Regions from separate parts of the Sphaerisporangium sp. NPDC051011 genome, predicted to be linked through region 2. Evidence: riboswitches for the same ligand, from Rfam matches in the RefSeq annotation. Region 2 holds a riboswitch; each other region holds the start of a gene.
The links. A riboswitch is a leader RNA that binds a small molecule or an ion and turns the genes downstream of it on or off. The one in region 2 is predicted to bind thiamine pyrophosphate.
Positions count from the first base shown of each region.

Region 1: another riboswitch for thiamine pyrophosphate. It lies ahead of AB0H21_RS38425 (cytosine permease); the one in region 2 lies ahead of tenA (thiaminase II).
Region 3: another riboswitch for thiamine pyrophosphate. It lies ahead of thiO (glycine oxidase ThiO); the one in region 2 lies ahead of tenA (thiaminase II).

Region 1 is NZ_JBFAGG010000026.1:60,598-67,127, forward strand. Features, by position in the region: gene AB0H21_RS38415 (PAS domain S-box protein) at 1-629, opposite strand, end outside; partial or broken gene AB0H21_RS38420 (methylated-DNA--[protein]-cysteine S-methyltransferase) at 1,217-1,369, shown strand; gene AB0H21_RS38425 (cytosine permease) at 1,329-2,729, opposite strand; TPP riboswitch at 2,720-2,847, opposite strand; gene AB0H21_RS38430 (rhodanese-like domain-containing protein) at 2,872-3,195, opposite strand; gene AB0H21_RS38435 (DNA-formamidopyrimidine glycosylase family protein) at 3,315-4,193, opposite strand; gene AB0H21_RS38440 (GPP34 family phosphoprotein) at 4,385-5,044, shown strand; gene AB0H21_RS38445 (LCP family protein) at 5,223-6,158, opposite strand; gene AB0H21_RS38450 (hypothetical protein) at 6,169-6,369, shown strand.
Region 2 is NZ_JBFAGG010000008.1:163,754-170,283, forward strand. Features, by position in the region: gene AB0H21_RS20040 (glycerophosphodiester phosphodiesterase family protein) at 1-94, shown strand, start outside; gene AB0H21_RS20045 (hypothetical protein) at 304-1,107, shown strand; gene AB0H21_RS20050 (XRE family transcriptional regulator) at 1,094-2,314, shown strand; gene AB0H21_RS20055 (hypothetical protein) at 2,346-2,498, shown strand; gene AB0H21_RS20060 (hypothetical protein) at 2,511-2,756, opposite strand; gene AB0H21_RS20065 (hypothetical protein) at 2,803-3,645, opposite strand; TPP riboswitch at 4,203-4,315, shown strand; gene tenA (thiaminase II) at 4,307-5,011, shown strand; gene AB0H21_RS20075 (magnesium and cobalt transport protein CorA) at 5,155-6,285, opposite strand.
Region 3 is NZ_JBFAGG010000003.1:287,628-294,157, forward strand. Features, by position in the region: gene pknB (Stk1 family PASTA domain-containing Ser/Thr kinase) at 1-430, opposite strand, end outside; gene AB0H21_RS08535 (thiazole synthase) at 519-1,346, opposite strand; gene thiS (sulfur carrier protein ThiS) at 1,416-1,616, opposite strand; gene thiO (glycine oxidase ThiO) at 1,672-2,880, opposite strand; TPP riboswitch at 2,874-2,985, opposite strand; gene AB0H21_RS08550 (FAD-dependent oxidoreductase) at 3,142-4,311, shown strand; gene AB0H21_RS08555 (Rv2175c family DNA-binding protein) at 4,361-4,735, shown strand; gene thiE (thiamine phosphate synthase) at 4,713-5,351, shown strand; gene AB0H21_RS08565 (polyprenyl synthetase family protein) at 5,361-6,425, opposite strand.

The DNA.
Region 1 (6,530 bases), on a different contig from region 2:
AGGCTGCTGCGCAGGTCGGCCGTGGCGCCCTTCAGCCTCCCGGGCAGCCCGTGCGCGCTGACCAGGCGCAGGCGGTCGTCCTCGATCAGCACGAAGCCGCCCGCGTCGGCGCCGGTCAGCTCGGTGAGGCTCGCGGCGATGCGGTCGAGGACGGACGGCAGCTCCAGCTCGGCGTTGATGTCGGCCACGACGTCGGTGAGCCGCCGCACCAGCCTGGCCCTGCGCGCGCCGCGCTCGCGGGCGACCGAGTCGTTGGCGACGGGGTGGTAGACGGTGACGTACCCGAGCAGGGCGCCGGATTCGGCGCGCAGGGCGCTGATGTCCACGCGGACGTCCACGAGCGCGCCGTCGCGGTGGCAGCGCCTGGTGCGCAGCGAGACGGGACCGCCGGTGCGGACCCGTTCCAGGACCGCGTGGTGCTCGGCCATCAGCTCGTCCGGGACGAGCGGCACCCTGCGCCCGGTGACGTCGGCCGCGGCGAAGCCGAAGAGCCGCTCCGCGGCGGGGTTCCACATCAGGATGTTGAGGTCGCGGTCGAGCGCCACGACGGCGTCCGCCGCGCTCGCGAGGACAGCGCGAGCAAAGCCTTCATCGGCATTCTCTACCCTGTCGTCACTCATGACCCCCATCGTGCCCGTTTTCGCAGCCGCGTCTTGGCACTTTCGATGTACGAATAGTCGCAATTGCCCGTCCCGGGCGGTCTCGGGGGACGCCGGGGGGACCGGTTCGCTCGCCACCGGAGCATTCCTCCCCCTCTCCGGCCCGGGTAAAGCAGGCGGAACCCGGGCGACATGGACTTCGCCAACTACGTCGTGGCCGGTAGGAGGCCGCACTCCGCTACGCTGCCGGTAGCGGGACCGGGAGGGATGGGGCGATGACGACAGGTGACCTCGACGCCCTGGTGCGGGTGACCTCTCCCGGCTACGTCGGCGAGACCCCGCCCGACATCGCCTTCGGCATGACCGACACCCCCGTCGGCCGCATGACGCTCGCCGTCACCGCGCGCGGCGTGGCCGCATGCAGCTACGAGGACGAGCACGTCGTCTTCGCGCGCGTCTCCCGCGAGATCGGCACGTTCATCGGCAACGACCCCCGCCGCCTCGACCCGATCCGCCGCGAGCTCGACGCGTACTTCTCGGGCAGGCTGCGCGCGTTCACGACCCCGGTGGACCTGCGGCTGGCCACGCCGTTCGCCCGCACGGTGCTCCAGATGACGATGGCGGTGCCGTACGGCAGCGTCACGACATATCAGGAGATCGCCGACCGGATCGGCCGCCCGCAGGCGTTGCGCGCCATCGGCAACGCGCTGACCGCCGACCCGGTGTGCGTCATCGTGCCGTGTCACCGGGCGATCGAGGCGCCTGGGCATCTTGGGGGGTACGCCGGCGGGCCGGCCGCGAAGGAGCACCTGCTGCGCCTCGAAGGCGCGCCAGTGGGCCCAGCGCCAGCGTGACCAGCGCCGAGACGACGAACGCCGCCAGCGCCGCGTTCATCCACGGCTGGTGCGCGAACCCGATCGCGTCGCGCACCGCCGCCCAGGCCGCGTCCCACCAGCCCACCGTCGGCGTCACCGTCACGAGCCAGTACGCCACGAAGCCCAGCACCCACGGCACGATCATCAGCCACCGGGAGGGCGCGTCCTCCGAGGTGTCCCAGCGGCCGGCCGCGCCGAGCAGGAAGTAGTCGACGGCCAGGACGGCGAACATCGGGACGAACACCGCGCCGATCACGCCGAGGAACGCCCCGTAGGATCTGACGTCCACGAACAGGGCGACGCCCGTGGTCAACACCCCGACGCCGATCGAGAAGACGCGCCGGTCCACCCGGGGCAGCAGGTTCTGCAGCGACATCGCCGTGGAGTACACGTTGGCGAAGGACTGGTCGGCCTCGCGCAGCACCAGGACGCCGAAGAACACGGCCCCGAGGGGCACGGCCACGAACGCCTCCCAGACCCGGTCGGCGTCGTTGCCCACAAGCGACAGCGCGAGCACGCCCATCACCAGGCACGCGACCTGCGCGATCGTGTACCCGCCGACCACGCCGCCGAAGGCCGCGCGGCTGGAGCGCGAGTGCCGCGCGTAGTCGGCCGCGACCGGGACCCACGAGACCGACAGCGCGATCACGTAGTCGACGGCGGGGGCGAACGCGTCCCAGCTCCCGGCGCCGAGTGAGGGGCCCTCGCGCAGCAGCGCCACGGCAAGCCACACCATGGCGACCACCACGCCCGCCGTCACGAACCGGCGCAGCAGCCGGATCGCCCCGAGCGGGCGTATGGTCAGCGCGATCGTGAGCGCCCCCGCCGCCAGCACCCAGACCTGGTACGGAACCGCGTCGCCGAAGACGGCCTGGGCGGCGGTGGCGATCACCCACAGCTCGAAGGCGCCCCACCCGAGCATCTGCACGATGTTCAGCACGGTCGGGACGTACGACAGCCGCACGCCGAACAGGCCGCGCAGCAGAACCATCGCCGGGGCGCCGGTACGCGCCCCGGGAACGGCCGCCAGACCGACCATCACCGTGCCGACGAGGCTGCCGACGACGGCCGCGAGAACGGCCGCCGCCAGGCTCAGCGGCCGGCCGCCCAGCGGGTCGAGCAGATACAGCGCCCCGGAGAAGCCGAGCAGGCTGACCCCGAGATTGGCCCAGAACGCGCCCTGGTCGAGCGCCCCCAGCGTCTTCGGCGGAGCCTCGTCGAGGGTCAGGGGGACTTCGTCGACGATGGACGACATCGCACACTCCCTACGCCGGCATTACCCGGTCCAGGTTCATGCGGTCGGCGGTGCGCCCGGGTTTGCCGGGAACCGCCCTCTCAGCCCGGTCTCGCCCGAGCTCCCGCGGTATGGATTTTTACTGGATTATTACATCCAAGGGTCACGCGACGTACGGCTGGGCTCCGTTTTCGGCGACCATCGGCCGTCCGGCGGCGGCCCAGGAGTACATTCCCCCGTCGACGTTGACGGCCTCGCGCCCGACGTGGTTCAGCCACGCGGCGGCCTGCGCGGACCTGCCGCCGACGCGGCAGATGACGTACACCGGGACACCGGCCGGGACTTCGTCGACGCGCTGCTGCAGCGTGCCGAGCGGGATGTGGACGGCCGTCGGGGCGTGGCCCGCCTGCCACTCGTCGAGCTCGCGCACGTCGAGCAGGAAGACGTCGTCGGGCACGGCTTTGGCATCGATCTCTGGGACGGTCATGCCTTCATTGTCCCTGTTGCGCGACCATTCCGCCCGCTAACAGACCGTTGTCATCGATGACAGACCGTCGTTTTTCACGAGAAGGCAGGTCAGCGGCGCATCACGGACCTACGTGAGACCTACTTGAGCAGGCGCGACAGCCTGCGGTCGGCCAGCGGCTTGCCGCCGGTCTGGCACGTCGGACAGTACTGGAGGGAGGAGTCGGCGAAGGAGACCTCTCTGATCGTGTCACCGCAGACGGCGCATTTCTCGCCTGTACGGCCGTGAACCCGCAGACCTGACTTCTTCTCGCTCTTGAGGTCTTTCGCGGCGATGCCGTGCGCGCGCTCGACGGCCGTGCGCAACGTGTCCACGATCGCGTCGTACAGGTCCGCCACGGCCTCGTCCGTCAGCGAGCCCGCGATCTTGAAGGGGGACATCTTCGCCGCGTGCAGCACCTCGTCGGAGTACGCGTTGCCGATGCCCGCGATGACCTTCTGGTCGCGCAGCAGGCCCTTGATCTGCGTGCGGCTGCCGTTCACGATGCGCTTCAGCGTCTCGCGGGTGAACTCGGGGGTCAGCGGGTCGGGGCCGAGCGCGGCGATGCCCGGCACCTCGGCCGGGTCGCGGACGACGTACACCGCCAGCCGCTTCTGGGTGCCGGCCTCGGTCAGCTCGAACCCGGGCTGCAGGCCCTCGTCGTCGGGGGCGAACCGCACCCGTACGGCCAGCGGGCCCTTGCCGGGGCGCACCGGGCGGGCGCCGGACAGGTCGTCGCGCCAGCGGAGCCAGCCCGCCCTGGACAGGTGGGTGACGAAGTGGATGCCGTCGGCGTCGAGGTCGAGGAACTTGCCGTGCCTGGTGACGCCGGTCAGCGTCAGGCCCGGCAGGGACGTGACGGGGGGATCGACGGTCTTCAGCGCCTGGAAGGCGACGACGTCCACGGCCGCGATCGAGCGGCCGACGGCCCGCTCGCGGAGGAACTCCGCCAGCGACTCCACCTCGGGTAGCTCCGGCATGCCCTCACACTAACCTCTCACCACGCCACGAAACCGGCAGCGACCCTGAACCGGCCGGGTCGGCCCCCAGCGGGGTCCCGGCGGCCTGTGGACAACGAACTCACCTGTGGATAACCACGGCCGGCGGCGCACCGCGCGCCCGTCCGTGACCTACGGTGTCAGCAAGAACGGAAACCGCCTGGGGGCCGACCATGGACGTGACCATCGCCGAAGAGCTGCTGCTGCTCGCCTACCGCGACGACACCGGCAAACCGCTGATCGGCTCCACCGAGCTGGACGCCGGCCTCGCGGGTGCCCTGCTGGCCGATCTGTTCGTCGCCCGGCGCCTCGGCCTCGAAGGTGGCAAGGTCGTCGTCCTCGACCCCGCGCCGACCGGCGACGAGGAGCTCGACGCCGTGCTGGCCCACGTCGCCGCCGACCACGAGCGCAAGCCCGCCGCGTGGGTGTCCAAGATCAAGTCCATGGCGCTGCGCAAGCGCCTGCTGAGCCGCCTGGCCGGGCGCGGGGTGCTGAGCGAGCGGTCCACCAAGGTGCTCGGCCTGTTCCCCAGCAGGTCCTACCCCGAGCAGGACCCGGCGGTCGAGCGGGCGGTCCGCGCGCGCCTCGCCGGCGTCCTCGCCGGAGCCGAGCCTGATGAGCGCTCGGCCGTCCTCATCGGCGTCCTGAACGCCTGCAAGCTGGACCGCAAGCTGTTCCCCGAGGCCGACAGGCGGCGCGTCAAAGAGGTAGTCGAGGGCGACTGGGCCGGCCCCGCGGTCGCCAAGACGATCGCCGCCGTGAACGCGGCCTTGATGGCCGGGGTGGTGGCCGCCACGACCGTCGCGGTCACCTCGGGCACCGTCGGCTCCTGAGCCCCCACCCCGGCGAGCCCCTGCGCGAACGGGCGGGTGAGAGGTCGCTCCCGGCTCGACGGACGGGAGCGACCGGCGGTCCTGCGAAGGCGGCGGTCCAGGAAGCACAGGTGGCCTCCCGGGAGGCCCGGCCGGCATTCTCATGGCCGCCTCCGGGCTACTTGGCGCCGCCTCCGGGCTACTTGTTGGTGAGGACGTCCTCCGGGACCGGCTTGTCCTCGGCGAGGGCCTTGAACAGGCGCAGGGCCTTCTCGGTGTCCCACTTGACGACGGAGGCGCCGTTGATCGTGGGCAGCGAGCCGACCGGGACGGCCGTGGTGACCGGGCTGCCGCCCATCGCCAGGCCCAGGGACAGCAGGTCGAACGTGCCCGTCCCCGGGTCGACGGCGACCGAGTCGGTGGCGCTCATCGCCAGCGGGATCGACTGGAACGGGTTGAGCAGCACGCCTGGGTTGGCGACCTTCTTGACCACGGCCGAGAAGAACTGCCGCTGGCGCTGGGTGCGGTCGAAGTCGGGCAGCGCGCCGGTCTTGCGGGTGCGGACGTACCCGAGCGCGGTGCCGCCGTCCATGTCCTGGCAGCCCTTCTTCAGGTTGATCCCGGCCTTGGGGTCCTTGATGTTCTGCTTGACGCAGATGTTCACGCCGCCGATCGCGTCCACGATGCCGACGAAACCGCCGAAGCCAATCTCCATGTAGTGGTCGATGCGGATGTCGGTGACCTTCTCGACCGTCTTGGCCAGCAGCTTGGGCCCCCCGAAGGCGTACGCCGCGTTCAGCTTGTCCTTGCCGTGCCCGTCGATGGGCACGTAGGAGTCGCGGGGGAGGCTGACCAGCGTGGGCTGCCCGCCGCCGCTCGGGATGTGCAGCAGCATCATCGTGTCCGTGCGCTTGCCGACCGCGCTGCCGGTGCGGAGCTTCTTGCGCTGCGCGGCCGACAGCCCGGCCCGGCTGTCGGAGCCGACGAGCAGCCAGTCCTCGCCGGGGGTGGCCGCCGGGCGCCCGTCGTAGTCGGTGAGCGACTCCACCGAGTTGATGCGCGAGTTGATCCAGAAGTAGCCGGCCACCGCGAGGACGAGCAGCAGCGCGACCAGGATCACCAGGACCCTGAGCACGATGCGCCCGATGCGGCGCGGCGACCGCGCCCTCGGCGGCCCGCCGTCGTCGTTCCTCGACCGGCCCCCCGAGGACAACGGCCGGACGGGCGCCTCCCCGGACCTCGGCCTGCCGTACACGCGGCCCTTCCCCCGCGAGGGGTCCGCCGGGCCCGCGAACGGCGCGCCCCCCGGATACGCCTCCAGCCGGGTCGCCTCGTCGTCCTCGTGAGCCCGCCCTCCGGAACCCTGCGGCAGGCGGTGGGCCGGCTGGCCCGCCGAATAGGACTCCGCGGCCGATTGGTACGGTTCGTTCCCACTGGCCCCCCCGGGCCGCCTCATGGCACGGGTCGGGCCCTCGCGTGACCCGCTCTCGTCGGACCCCCCGGCCCG
Region 2 (6,530 bases):
CACCGACTACCCGGACCGCATGCGCGACCTGTGGACGCGGCGCGGCCTCGCCCTGCCCCGTCCGGCCGTGAGCCCGAGTCCCACTCGCCCGTGATCGCCGTGGTTCGACCGGTTCGCGGCCGGGCGTACGGCGTCCGCGATCCGTCCGCGATGCTCGGCGGGTCACAACATCAACTGGAGTGGGCGCGGGAGTATCGTGCGGAGAACTAAAGTGGCGGGATCATCGTCCTGAGGCGATCCCGGCGCCAGGACGCCCACGACCGGAGGTCACCGATGCAGGCGGAGCCGCGCATTGAGCCGCGCATGTCGAGCTGGGCCATCGAGCGCTTCGGCGTGCGTGCCGCGGACGTGAGAAACCGGCTCGCCGCGTCCCTCAAAGAGGCCGCCGAGAACGCTCAGGACGCGCAGAAGTGGTCCAGAAGCGACAAGCGGTACGCGTACGGCTCGACGCTGATGGCGCGGCGCTACGAGGCGCTGGTGGCCGGTTTCAGGACCGAGCCGGGGTTCCAGGTCATCCGGCCCTACCGCTCGCCGCACCACCTCGTCGTCCTGGACGGCAACCTGTTCCTGCCCTTCCGCTACGCCGAGGACGACACGACCCCGATCTCCGAGGCCCGCGTCAGCGACGGGCGCATCTCGGCGCTCGCCCGCGAGCTGTTCACCCGCTACGGCCCCCGGACGATCTACACCCAGGAGGAGCTCGACCTCGGCGTGGACGAGGGCGACGACGAGCTGGACGAGGTGCGTCCCCTCCTCGCCGAGCTGCCCGCCGACACGCGGCTGATCCCGGTCGCCTACGCCGCGAACTCGCAGGCCGGCCTGCTGCGGCTCTTCTGGGGCGAGGCCGAGCTGATCGACGACATAGGGCACATCCACTGGCTCCACTACGAGCCGATCCCGCTGCTCGCCGCCTCCTCGCCGTGGACGCCGCAGGCCCTGCCGCTGGACGACCGTCCGGAGGTCGCCGCCCGCTTCGACGCCGCCGCCGAGCCGGACCTCACGCTCACCCGCCGCCCGGCCGTGGAACGCGAGAACCCCGCGCTGTTCCCCGTCTTCAGCGAGCCCCACGACGAACCGCGGACCGCCGACGCCGATGAGCGAGCGTAAGGATGACGGCGGCCGGCACCCTGGCCCGGCTCGTGGCCAGATCCGCCTCTTCGACCAGGCGGGCTCGGGAGCACGAGGCGGGCCCACGCCGCAGGCCGTCGCCGACGCCTTCGACCAGGCGCGCCTCACCCAGGCGCGGCGGCTCGCCGGGCTGACCAAAAAGGACCTCGCCGAGCGCATCGGCGTCACCCCGGCGGCGGTCGGGCAGTACGAGACCGGCGCCACCCACCCGCGGCCCGACCTCGTCCCCCGGCTGGCCGAGTCCCTCGGCGTGCCCATGGCGTTCTTCCTGCCGGGCCGCCCGCACGCCAAGCTGGACGGGTCGATGGCGCACTTCCGCAGCCTGCGCTCCACCCGCGTCCACCAGCGGGTCAAGGCCGTCGCGTTCGTCGAGCAGGTCTGGGAGCTCACCCACGCCCTGGAGAAGCGCGTACGGCTGCCGCACGTCGACCTGCCCGGCTTCTCCGGCGGAGAGGTCCACTCGGGTGTCGAGCTGCCCCGCGACCCGGCCGCCGCCGCCCGCGAGCTGCGTCGCCACTGGGGCCTCGGCACCGGCCCGATCGCCCACCTGGTGCGCCAGATGGAGGCCCACGGCATCGTCGTCGTCCTGCCCCCGCCCGACGAGGACGCGACGACGGTCGACGCGTTCTCGACGTCGCAGCTCCCCCGGCCGATCGTCGTGCTGACCGCCAACCGCTTCGACGACATCCACCGCTACCGCTTCACCGCCGCCCACGAGCTGGGGCATCTCGTCCTGCACGGCGAGACGGCGGCGGGCGACGTCCAGCAGGAGCGCGAGGCCGACACCTTCGCCGCCGAGTTCCTCACGCCGCGCGACAGCATCCTGCCCGACCTCCCCCGCCGCCTGGACCTGCGCCGCCTGGCCGAGCTCAAGCACGTGTGGGGCGTCTCAGTCGACTCCCTGCTGTACCGCTGCCGCGAGGTGGGCCTGCTGTCGGACTCTGCCGCCGGCCGCGCGTACCAGCGCCTCGCGGCCCTGCGCGATCAGCCGGGGTTCGCCAACGAGCCCATAACCGGCTATCCGGGCGAGCATCCGGTCCTGCTGTCCCAGGCGTTCGACCTGGCGGCGGCCGAGACGGGCCTCACCATGCCCGCCCTGGCCACCCAACTGGCCTGGACGGTCCCCCGCGCCCGCCAACTCCTCGGCCTCCCGGACCACCGCCCCCAGCTGCGCATCGTCCCCTGACCACCACACCGATCGGCTCACCCGCCAGGGGATGGCCGCCCTGCCATCGGCCGAAGCGCTCGCGGCACTCGGCCCGCCGGCCCTCGTCAGCGCGGGGCGGTGGCCGGACGTCCGGACGCATCTGGTGTACGCGCGGCAGTACAACGTGGAGCGCATGCCGTCACCACTGACGAAGCGGCCGTAACCACTTGATCTGTCAGGCGAACACATCCTCAACGGAAGCGACCGTCAGCGCCCGCTGGAGCCATGTGTCCAACTGCGCCGCATCCGTACACCCCAGAATGCGACTACACGCCTCCTCCGAAACGGAAAGCCCGCGACCGTCCAGAACCATCACGATCGCCTCCGCCTTACCCTCCGCCTTGCCTTGCGCTTTGCCTTCCGCGATGTACTTCTTGGCGAAGTCGCTCTGGTACTCGTAGGACGTGGCCCTCAACCCCATCACGGACCCGTCACCCCTGACGGAGCTGCCGTAACCACTTGATCTGTCAGGCGAACACATCCTCAGCGGAAGCGACCGTCAGCGCCCGCTGGAGCCATATGTCCAACTGCGCCGCATCCGTACACCCCAGAATGCGACTACACGCCTCTTCCGAAACGGAAAGCCCGCGACCGTTCAGGATCATCACGATCGCCTCCGCCTTACCCTCCGCGACGTACTTCTTCGCGAAGTCGCTCTGGTACTCGTAGGTCCCCACGGCCATTAATTCCTCCATATGCTTGCGAGCCAGCTCAGGGAGCATCTTCAGAACAAAGTCAGCGTACAACCGGGACCGCTCGTCATCGAGGGCGGTCAGGGCGGCGTGGAAGGCCTCCAGAACCGGCTGGCCGTCCAGGTCGCCGCCATGGGCCACCGCCGACAGCACCGCGAGTTCCGGCGCATTGATCGCCTCGGCCGGGTCCGTCAAGGTCGGGAACGCGTCCGGGCCCGCGACCAGCGGAACCAGCCGCCAGCCGGGATGCCCCATGTCGATCGGTTTCATGCACCACCGGGCGGTGGGCGCGTCAGGGCAGATGACCAGCAGGATCGCGGGGCAGCGCGCCCGCGCCCGCACCGCCGCCAGATACACCGGCCAACTCCATCGCTTGCCGTGGTCACGGCCTCGTTGCACCTCCACCACGACGGTGAGCACCGGCTTTTTGTCCGAGAACGTCACCACCGCGTCCGCCTGGTACTCCACCGGTGGGCACTGCGTGAGATCACCCGATTCGATCCTGGCCTCACGGTAGCTCGGAAGCGTCAACCCCAAGGCGCGGACCAGCAACTCCGCGGCCATTTCAGGGCGGTTCTTGAAAAGCATAATGAATGCTTCATGTTCCAACGAGGGCATGGCCAGGACATTAGCAGGAGGGCAAAGTCCGAACAAAACTTCGACAGATAATCATCCGAACACCCAGAAGGCAATCCAATACTCATATATCGAGCCAAATCAATTTAGGTACGACCGCGCGCAAATCAGGCACACGGTGCCCACAATCTTCACCCCATCCACAATGAGCCACAGATACTGCATACGGATGTTCAGCTCGCCCATCGTCCACTCCTAGCCGGGACGAGATCGCGCCAGGCACGTAAGAGGCTCATGAAGCCGGTGGACGACGACTCGAAGCATCCAGCGATCAGCAGTCGGCAACAACAGGGCCCGAGCCGGAGCGCCCCCCGGGTGCGGAGGCGAGGACCAGTTCCAGCGGGGACCCGCTTGCGACGGTGGCGGTCTGGCCTTCGTGGGGGCGGGTTCTGCTTGGTTTGGGGGGCGATATGGCTTGTATTCGGTTATGTCAGGTGATTTGGTGGGGTGAGTCGTGGGGTGGGGGTGGGTTGGGGGTTTTGCGGGGCCGGAGTTAGCGATGTTGGGTTAGCCTCGATCACACGGTCGCGTTAGCCTTGCCAGGACAACCGCGGGAGCCCGGCGCACCGGGCTGAGAGTGTGGCTGCTGCGGCCGCAGACCGCTCGAACCTGACCGGGTCATGCCGGCGTAGGGAGCTGTTCTATGGAGACGTCCGGGTCCACCGCCACGTTGACGGTGTCGTCCAGCCCGTTCAGCGAAGAGCTGTGGGAGGCCGTCCAGCCCACATTCACGGCCATCCTCGACCACCCGTTCATCACGGGCCTGGTCGACGGCACGCTGCCCCACGACACGTTCCGCCACTTCGTCGTGCAGGACTCCCACTACCTGCGCGACTACGCCCGGGCCCTCGCGCTGTGCGCGGCGAAGTCGCCCAGCGAGGACCACGTACGCGCGTTCGCGCACGACGCGGTGAACGCGGTCGCGACCGAGCAGGAGATGCATTCGGAGTTCATGTTCCAGCTCGGCGGCTCGGCCGAGGAGGCCGAGAAGCTGCCCGTCACGCCGACCACCCGCGCGTACACGAGCTACCTGCTGGCCACGGTGTACGGGGGCTCGTTCCTGGACGCCCTGGCCGCGGTGCTGCCCTGCTACGTGATCTACGCCCGCATGGGCGAGACGCTGCTCGCGAAGTCGTCGCCCGACCCGCTGTACGCGCAGTGGATCGCCGCCTACGCGGACCCGACATTCCAGAAGGTGGTGCGCCGGGTCGTCGACCTGATCGACCGTACCGGCGCGGACTCGACGCCCCGGCAGCGCGCCGTCGCGCTCGAGCACTTCGTCACGACGGCTCGCTATGAGTGGATGTTCTGGGACGCCGCGTGGCGCCAGGAGTCCTGGCCTGTCTGAGCGGCACCGGCCGACGCGGCACCGGCCGACACCGGCCACCGCCACCACACGCCCAGCGCCGACCGGCTCGGGGGGCCGGTCAGTCAGGCCGGAATGTTCAGGCCGGTACGTTCAGCACCGCCGCCGCCCGGTCAGGGCCACGGTCAAAGCCAGCTGTTACGGCGGAACCCTCGGTAGAGCAGCGAGCAGACGACGAGCATGAAGCCGAGCACGACCGGATAGCCCCAGATGGCGGACAGCTCGGGCATGTGGCGGAAGTTCATGCCGTAGATGCCGGCGATCATCGTGGGGACCGAGATGATGGCGACCCATGCCGAGATCTTGCGCATGTCCTCGTTCGCGAGCGCGTTGGAGCGCGCGAGCGCGGCCTGGAGGATGGAGTTGCACAGCTCGTTGGACGACTCGACCTGCTCGCAGACCCGCGAGAGGTGGTCGACGACGTCGCGGAAGTACTCGCGCATCTCGGAGGGGATCATGCGGCGGGTGGGCAGCGCGTTGAACGGAGTCTGCAACGGCGTGACCGCGCGCTTCATCTCGATCATCTCGCGCTTGAGCTGGTAGATGCGGCTGATGTCGCGGGAGCTGACGTCGGCGAAGACGGCGGCCTCGACCTCTTCCAGCTCGGCCTGCATCAGATCGGACACCGAGAGGTACCTGTCGACGACGTGGTCGGCGATGGCGTGCAGCACGCTGGAGGGCCCGCGCGCGAGCAGCTTCGGCTTGTCTTCGAGGCGCCTGCGCACGTCGGCCAGGGGACACTGCTCGCCGTGGCGGACGGTCACCACGAAGTCGGACCCGACGAACACCATGATCTCGCCGGTGGCGATGATCTGGTGGGAGTCGTCCGGCTCGTCGTGGTCGAGGTAGGCGACGGTCTTGAGCACGACGAACAGTGAGTCACCGTAGCGCTCGACCTTGGGGCGCTGGTGGGCCTTCACGGCGTCCTCGACGGCGAGGGGGTGGAGGCCGAAGATCTCGGCCAGCCAGCCGACCTCGGGCGCATCGGGCTCGTGCAGGCCGACCCAGACGTAGGCGCCGCCGGTCTCGGAGGCGGCGTTGTGCTCACGAACCAGGGTGACGGCCTCGGGGATGCCGGGGACGTCGACACGCTTGCCGCCGATGTAGGCGCCGAACTCCACGACGGAGTCGCTCGGGGGCACGCACCGGCCGTTCGGCTCACGTCGGGAGCCCTTCGCGCCGGGGGAGGCACTGAGGCGCACGTGGGCGGGGCGCTGGTGCAGGTTGATCCGCTGGAACAGGGTGGAGGAGCGCATGGCGGTCCCTTCCCGCCCGACCTGGCGGAGCCATGCGCGAATGAGTCAAGGGCGGCGAACGGCCGCTAAGAGGAAGTCAGCGCGTGGCTCTCAGTCGGACACCGAGTTGGAGTGGTCGGGTTTGCGCACGACGTACGTGCGCGAGCACGTACTGCTGGGATCACCAGAAGTCATCCCGAGTCCACCTCCAATCGCCGAGAGACAAGCCAGAGCTGCCCCAACCTACCACAGGCGGGGCTGCTCCC
Region 3 (6,530 bases), on a different contig from region 2:
GCTTGACGTCGCGGTGGACCATGCCCGCCTGGTGGGCCGCGCCGAGCGCGGCCAGCACCGGGATCATGATCTCCAGGGCCTCGCGCGCCGGCAGGCGGCCACGCTGCCGCAGGACGTCGCGCAGGGTGCGCCCCGGGACGTACTCCATCGACAGGTAGACGTGGTCGCCGTCGGTGCCCTGGTCGAAGACGTGGACGACGTTGGGGTGGGAGAGGCTGGCGACGGACTTCGCCTCGCCGATGAACCGCCGCACGAAGTCGGGGTCCTCGGCGAGGGAGCGGTGCATGACCTTCAGGGCGACCGTGCGGTCGAGCCGCACGTCCCTGGCCAGGTAGACAGCGGCCATGCCACCGCGGGCGATACGCGACTCGACGCGATAGCGCCCGTCCAGCACTCGCCCTACGAGGGGGTCCGCAACCGTCGTGTCCACGGGAGTGAGTTTACGGGCGGTTTGCCGGGACGAGGGCAAGCACATCCCAAACCGATGCCGACATGTTTTCCCGTCTGGAAGGGGCCACTTACTCGTGCGCACCGGCCGTGATCGCCGGTGAGGAGGCCTCAGCGTACCTCCGCCGGGGGATCCGGCCCGCGAGGCGCGCCATACGGCCCGCCGTCACGGCATGCTTCATCGCCGCGGCCATCAGGCCGGGCCTGCGGGCGCGGGTGACCGCGCTGGCGAGCAGGACCGCGTCGCATCCTAGCTCCATCGCCAGCGCCGCGTCGCTCGCCGTGCCGATGCCGGCGTCGAGGATCACCGGGACGCCCGCCGCCTCCACGATCAGCTCGATGTTGTGGGGGTTGCGGATGCCGAGGCCCGAGCCGATGGGGGAGCCGAGGGGCATGACGGCGGCGCATCCGGCCTGCTCCAGGCGCCGCGCCAGCGCCGGGTCGTCCCCGATGTAGGGCAGGACGACGAACCCGTCGGCGACCAGCCGCTCGGCGGCCTCGAAGGTCTCGATCGGGTCGGGCAGCAGGGTGCGCTCGTCGCTGATCACCTCCAGCTTCACCCAGGGCGTGCCGAGCGCCTCCCGGGCCAGGCGCGCCGTGAGCACCGCCTCTCCGGCCGTGTAGCAGCCCGCGGTGTTGGGGAGCACCTTGACGCCCCGCGCGCGCAGCACGTCCAGCACCGACCCGCGCGCCGAGGGGTCCAGCCGGCGCATGGCCACCGTGGTGATCTCGGTGCCGGACGCGGCCAGCGCCTCGTCCAGGACCTCCAGCGACGGCGCGCCGCCGGTGCCCATGATGAGGCGTGAGGCGAACTTCTCGCCGCCGAGCGCCAGCGCGTCGTCCGCCGGGCCCGCGTCGCGCTTCTCGTCCGCCGTCCTCGGCTCGGTCACGCTCGTCATCCGTGCCACCTCCGTTGTCTCGCCGGTCCCGCCGGTCTCATCTGAGTCCTCACCTGGGTCGTACGGGGGTCATCCACCCTGCACCGCCGTCAGCACCTCGACGCGGTCGTTCTCGCCCAGCGGCGTGGAGCCCCACGCGCCGCGGCGGACCACCTCGTCGTTGAGGGCCACCGCCACGCCCGCCACGGCCGAGGTGAGCACCTCGACGGCGTGGGCGACGGTGGCGCCTTCGGGCAGCCGGCAGGGGTTTCCGTTGATCGTCACGTTCATCGCGGTTGCGGGGCGGATCCCTGGCGGGGACCGGGGGCGCCCCGACCCTCCTTGGTCATCGATGGTGGCCGGTGGTGCCGTTCCCCGATCCGTGCGCCGCCCGGTGGAAGCGGCGCGGCGAGCAGACCGCCGCCGCGTCCTCGTACGCGGACCCGGCGAGCGTCGCGTCCAGCTCGGCGGCGAGGAGGCCCGCGGTCAGGGGGGCGAGCAGGACGCCGCCGCGGTGGTGGCCGGAGGCGAGCAGGAGGCCCTCGATCGCCGTCGCCCCGAGCACGGGCAGGTTGTCGGGCGTTCCGGGGCGAAGGCCCGCGCTGAGGCCGGACACCTCCAGCTCGGTCACGCCAGGGACCAGCTCGCGGGCGTCGCGCAGCAGCTCCCACAGCCCGCCGGCGGTCACGCGGGTGTCGAACCCCATCTCCTCCTGCGTGGCGCCGAGGACGATCTCGCCGTCGCCGCGGGGCACCAGGTACGCGCTGGAGCCGTGGACCACCCCGCGCACGCAGCGGCCGAGGAACCCCGGCGCGCCGCGCAGCCGCATGATCTGCCCCTTGACCGGGCGCACGGGCGGCGCGACCTCCGGCGGCAGGCCCGGAAGGGTCCCCGACCACGCCCCGGCGGCCAGCACGACCCGCTCGGCGGCGAGCGCGCGCCCGTCCCCCAGGAGCACCCCGCGCGCGGCGCCGCGCTCGACCACGAGGCCGGCCACGCGCTCGCGCACCACGGACGCCCCCCGGCGCGACAGCGCGGCCAGCAGGGCGGCGGTGACCCGGCGCGGGTCCACCCACGCGTCGCCCGGGGCCAGCAGCCCGCCGCGGACCGAGGGCGCCAGCATCGGCTCGGCGCGCCGGCACTCGCGCCCGGTCAGGCGTTCGACGGGCAGGTCCAGCTTGCCCATGAACTCGGCCAGCTCGTCCAGGGCGGCCAGGTCGTCCGCGCCGAAGGCGACGTCCAGCGTGCCGTCGGCGCGGTGGTCGACGTCCAGGCCGGACTCCTCCGACAGTTCGGCCGCGAACGCGGGCCACAGCTCCAGCGAGGCCAGGCCGAGGCGCAGCAGCGGCTCCTCGGTGTAGGTGACCTCGCTCACCGGGGCGAGCATGCCCGCGGCGGCGTGGGTGGCCCCCGAGCCGGGGGAGGGGTCGGCGACGACCACCTTGTGCCCGGCCGCCGCGGCGCGCCAGGCCACCGACAGGCCGGCGATGCCGCCGCCCACGACCACGACGTCCGCGGCCCCGGCTGAGCCGCTATCGGCGCCCGTGTCGACCATGAGGTCTCGCTCCCTTCGCCGGCATGATCCGGATCAGGTCTTTGCGGTCGAGGGCCGCCAGCCCTCCTCTCAGCCCGGTCTCGCCGGACTCCCGCGCGTCTGTCGGGACAAGCCTATTCCTGTCGCTGTGCCTATTCCTGCCTTGGTACGTCGTTGCGCACCCGCTTGAGCGTTCTCATCACCCCGCGTGTGTAGTAGTGAGCCAATTCGTTACCAAATCGCCGTTGGCGGGTTACCCGGCTCGCCGCTTACTGTCAAGTTGTGAATCATGTCGTGGTGGTGGGCGCCGGGCTGGCCGGCGTACGGAGTGTCGAAGCGCTGCGGGCGCGCGGGTACCACGGGCGCGTCACTCTGGTGGGCGACGAGAGGCATCGCCCCTACGATCGGCCACCCCTGTCCAAGGCCGTCATGGCCGGCGACCTGGACTCGACCGTCGTGGACTCCGATCTCGGGGCCCTGGACATCGACCTGCGCACCGAGGTCGCCGCCAAGGGCCTGCGCGAGGGTGTCGTGGAGACGACCGAGGGCGAGCTGGAGTACGACGGGCTGGTGATCGCCACCGGCGCGACCCCGATCAGGCTGCGCGGCGAGGGGCCCCAGTACACGTTGCGCACCATCGACGACGCCCTGGCCCTGCGGGCGCGCCTGACCCCCGGCACGCGGGTGGCCATCGTCGGCGCGGGCTGGATCGGCGCGGAGATCGCCACGGCGGCGCGCCGCGCGGGATGCGAGGTGACCGTCGTCGAGGCCGCCGCCTCGCCCCTGGCCGCCGCCCTCGGCCCCGAGATCGGCGCCCACACGGCGCCCTGGTACGCCGAGGCCGGCATCGAGCTGCGGCTCGGCACCATGGTCGGCTCGGTCGACCCGGGCGGGCTCGCGATGATGGACGGCTCCTGGATCCCCGCGGACGTCGTCGTGACGGGCATCGGCGTGCGCCCGGCCGTCGGATGGCTCGCCGGATCGGGCATCGCGCTGGACAACGGCGTCCTGGTCGACGAGCACCTGCGCACGTCCATGGACCGCGTCGTCGCGGTCGGCGACTGCGCCAACTGGTGGTCGCGCCGCTTCGGCCGCCGCCTGCGCATCGAGCACTGGGACACCGCGCTGCACGCCCCCGAGACCGCCGTGGCCACCCTGCTCGGCCAGACCGCCGTGTACGACCCCGTCCCGTACTTCTGGTCGGAGCAGTTCGGCCGCATGCTCCAGTACGCCGGCCACCACACCGGTGCCCGCCTCGTGCTGCGCGGCGACCCGGCGTCCGACCCCAAGTGGGCCGCGATCTGGCTGACCGAAAACGACCGTCTCGCGGCGATCTTCACGGTGGACCGCCCACGCGACCTCGTCCAGGGGCGCCGGATCGTTGAGGGCGGGCAAAGGCTGGACGAAGATCGCGCCAAGGACCCATCGATACCCTTGCGTGACTGCTTGTGACCCCTGTGGGGGTGTTTGAGACCTCCTACGACGTGGTAGTTGTGGACTCGTGACGCTTTCTGTTGCGCAGATCGATCGGGAAACCGACCAGCTCGTGGGGGAATGGCTCCCCCTGTCGGACGTAGGCGGCCGGCTCGGGCTCAGTGCCGGGCGGGCCAAGCAGCTCCTCAAGGACAAGAAGCTCATCGGCGTCCGCAGGGGCGGCCCAGAACCGGAGGTGCCGGCGGTCTTCATCGTCGGGGACGACGTGCTCAAGGGCCTGCCCGGAACTCTGACCGTCCTGGCGGACGCGGGGTACGACGACGTCGAGGCCCTGCGGTGGCTCTTCACCCCTGACGAATCCCTGCCGGGGGCCCCGGTCGACGCGATCGTCGCCGGCCGGCACACCGAGGTGAAGAGGCGTGCCCAGGCGCTCGGTTTCTGACGCGAGGCTCTACCTCTGTACCGACGGCCGCCGCCGTCAGGGCGACCTGGAAGAGTTCCTGGACGCCGTCCTCGCGGGCGGCGTCGACATCGTCCAGCTCCGCGAGAAGGGCCTGGAGGCCCGGCAGGAGCTGGAGCTGCTCGAAGTGTTCCGCGACGCCTGCGACAGGCACGGAGCCCTGCTCGCGGTCAACGACCGGGCCGACATCGCCTTCGCCGCCCGTCCCGACGTGCTCCACCTCGGGCAGGACGATCTTCCCGTGGCGGTGGCGCGGGCGATGCTGGGGCCGGACATCCTGATCGGGCGGTCGACGCACAGCGACGCGGAGGCGTCAGCGGCGGCCGCCGAGGACGGCGTGGACTACTTCTGCTGCGGACCGATCTGGCCGACGCCGACCAAGCCCGGGCGTTCCGCGCCCGGGCCCGAGTTGCTGAAGCACGCGGCCTCGCTGGGGACCGATCGTCCCTGGTTCGGCATCGGCGGCGTCGACCTCGGCACGCTGGACGAGGTCATGGGGTACGGCGCCACGCGGGTCGTGGTCGTGCGGGCCATCACCGAGGCGGAGGACCCGGGCGCGGCGGCGGCGGAGTTCGCCCGGCGCCTGCGCGCCGCCTGACGGCGCGGCTCAGCTCTGGCGGGAGGTCGCGGCGGCCGCGAGCTCCTCCAGGGCCGCGCGGGCCTCGGCGGTGATCGGCGCGCGCTCCAGGCCGCTCAGCGCGTCGTCGTGGTAGCGCTTGATCATCTCCTCGCTCGCGGCCAGGGCCCCGGTGTCCTCGATGATCCGGCGCAGCCGCTCGACGCCGTCCGCGTCCAGGGCCGGGTCGCCGAGCAGGCGCCGTACGTCGCCGGCCTGGCGCTCGGAGGCCGCCGACAGCGTGCGCGCGATCAGCATGGTCCGCTTGCCCTCGCGCAGGTCGTCGCCCGCGGGCTTGCCGGTCTGGGCCGGGTCGCCGAACACGCCGAGCACGTCGTCGCGCAGCTGGAAGGCGATGCCGACCTTCTGCCCGTACTCCACGCACAGCCGGTCGATCCACGGCTCCTGGCCGCGTGCGGCCAGCACCAGGCCGAGGCGCAGGGGCTGCTCGACGGAGTACTTGCCGCTCTTGTGCAGGGCGACCCGCAGGGCGCTGTCGAAGGTGTTCTCGAAGTGCGCCTGCTCCAGGAGATCGAGGTACTGACCGCACATCAGCTCGGTGCGCATGATGTCGTGAACCGGCTCGGCCGCGGCCAGCGCCGCGGCCGGCAGGCCGCTCGTCCGCCACATCTCGCTCGACCAGACGAGCAGCAGACTGCCCAGCAGGACGGCCGCCCCCTCGCCGAACTGCGCCGACGAGCCCCGCCAGCCCGACCGCTCGTGCAGCGCCTGGAACCGCCTGTGCGCGGACGGCTGACCCCTGCGCAGGTCGCTCGCGTCCATCACGTCGTCGTGGACCAGGGCGCTGGCCTGCAGAAGCTCCAGTGAGGCGGCGGCGGTGAAGATCGCCGAGTCCTCCTCGCCCCCCGCGCCGCGCCAGCCCCAGTAGCAGAACGCGGGACGCAGCCGCTTGCCGCCCACGAGGAAGTCCTCCGCCGCCGCGAGCAGAGGGGCCAGCTCCGGCGCGCCGACCAGGGGGCGCTGCCGGTCCACGAACATCCGGAGGCGGCGGTCGATTTCGGAGCGAAGGTGGTCCCACTGGAACAAAGCGGTCATGCTCTGAGATTAGTGGGAGCTTTATGACGTTCTGATCCCTGTCCCTCCCTTGACCGCGCCCCGTGACGCCCGGCCGCCGCCCCGGATCCGAGGTCCCGAGAGAGG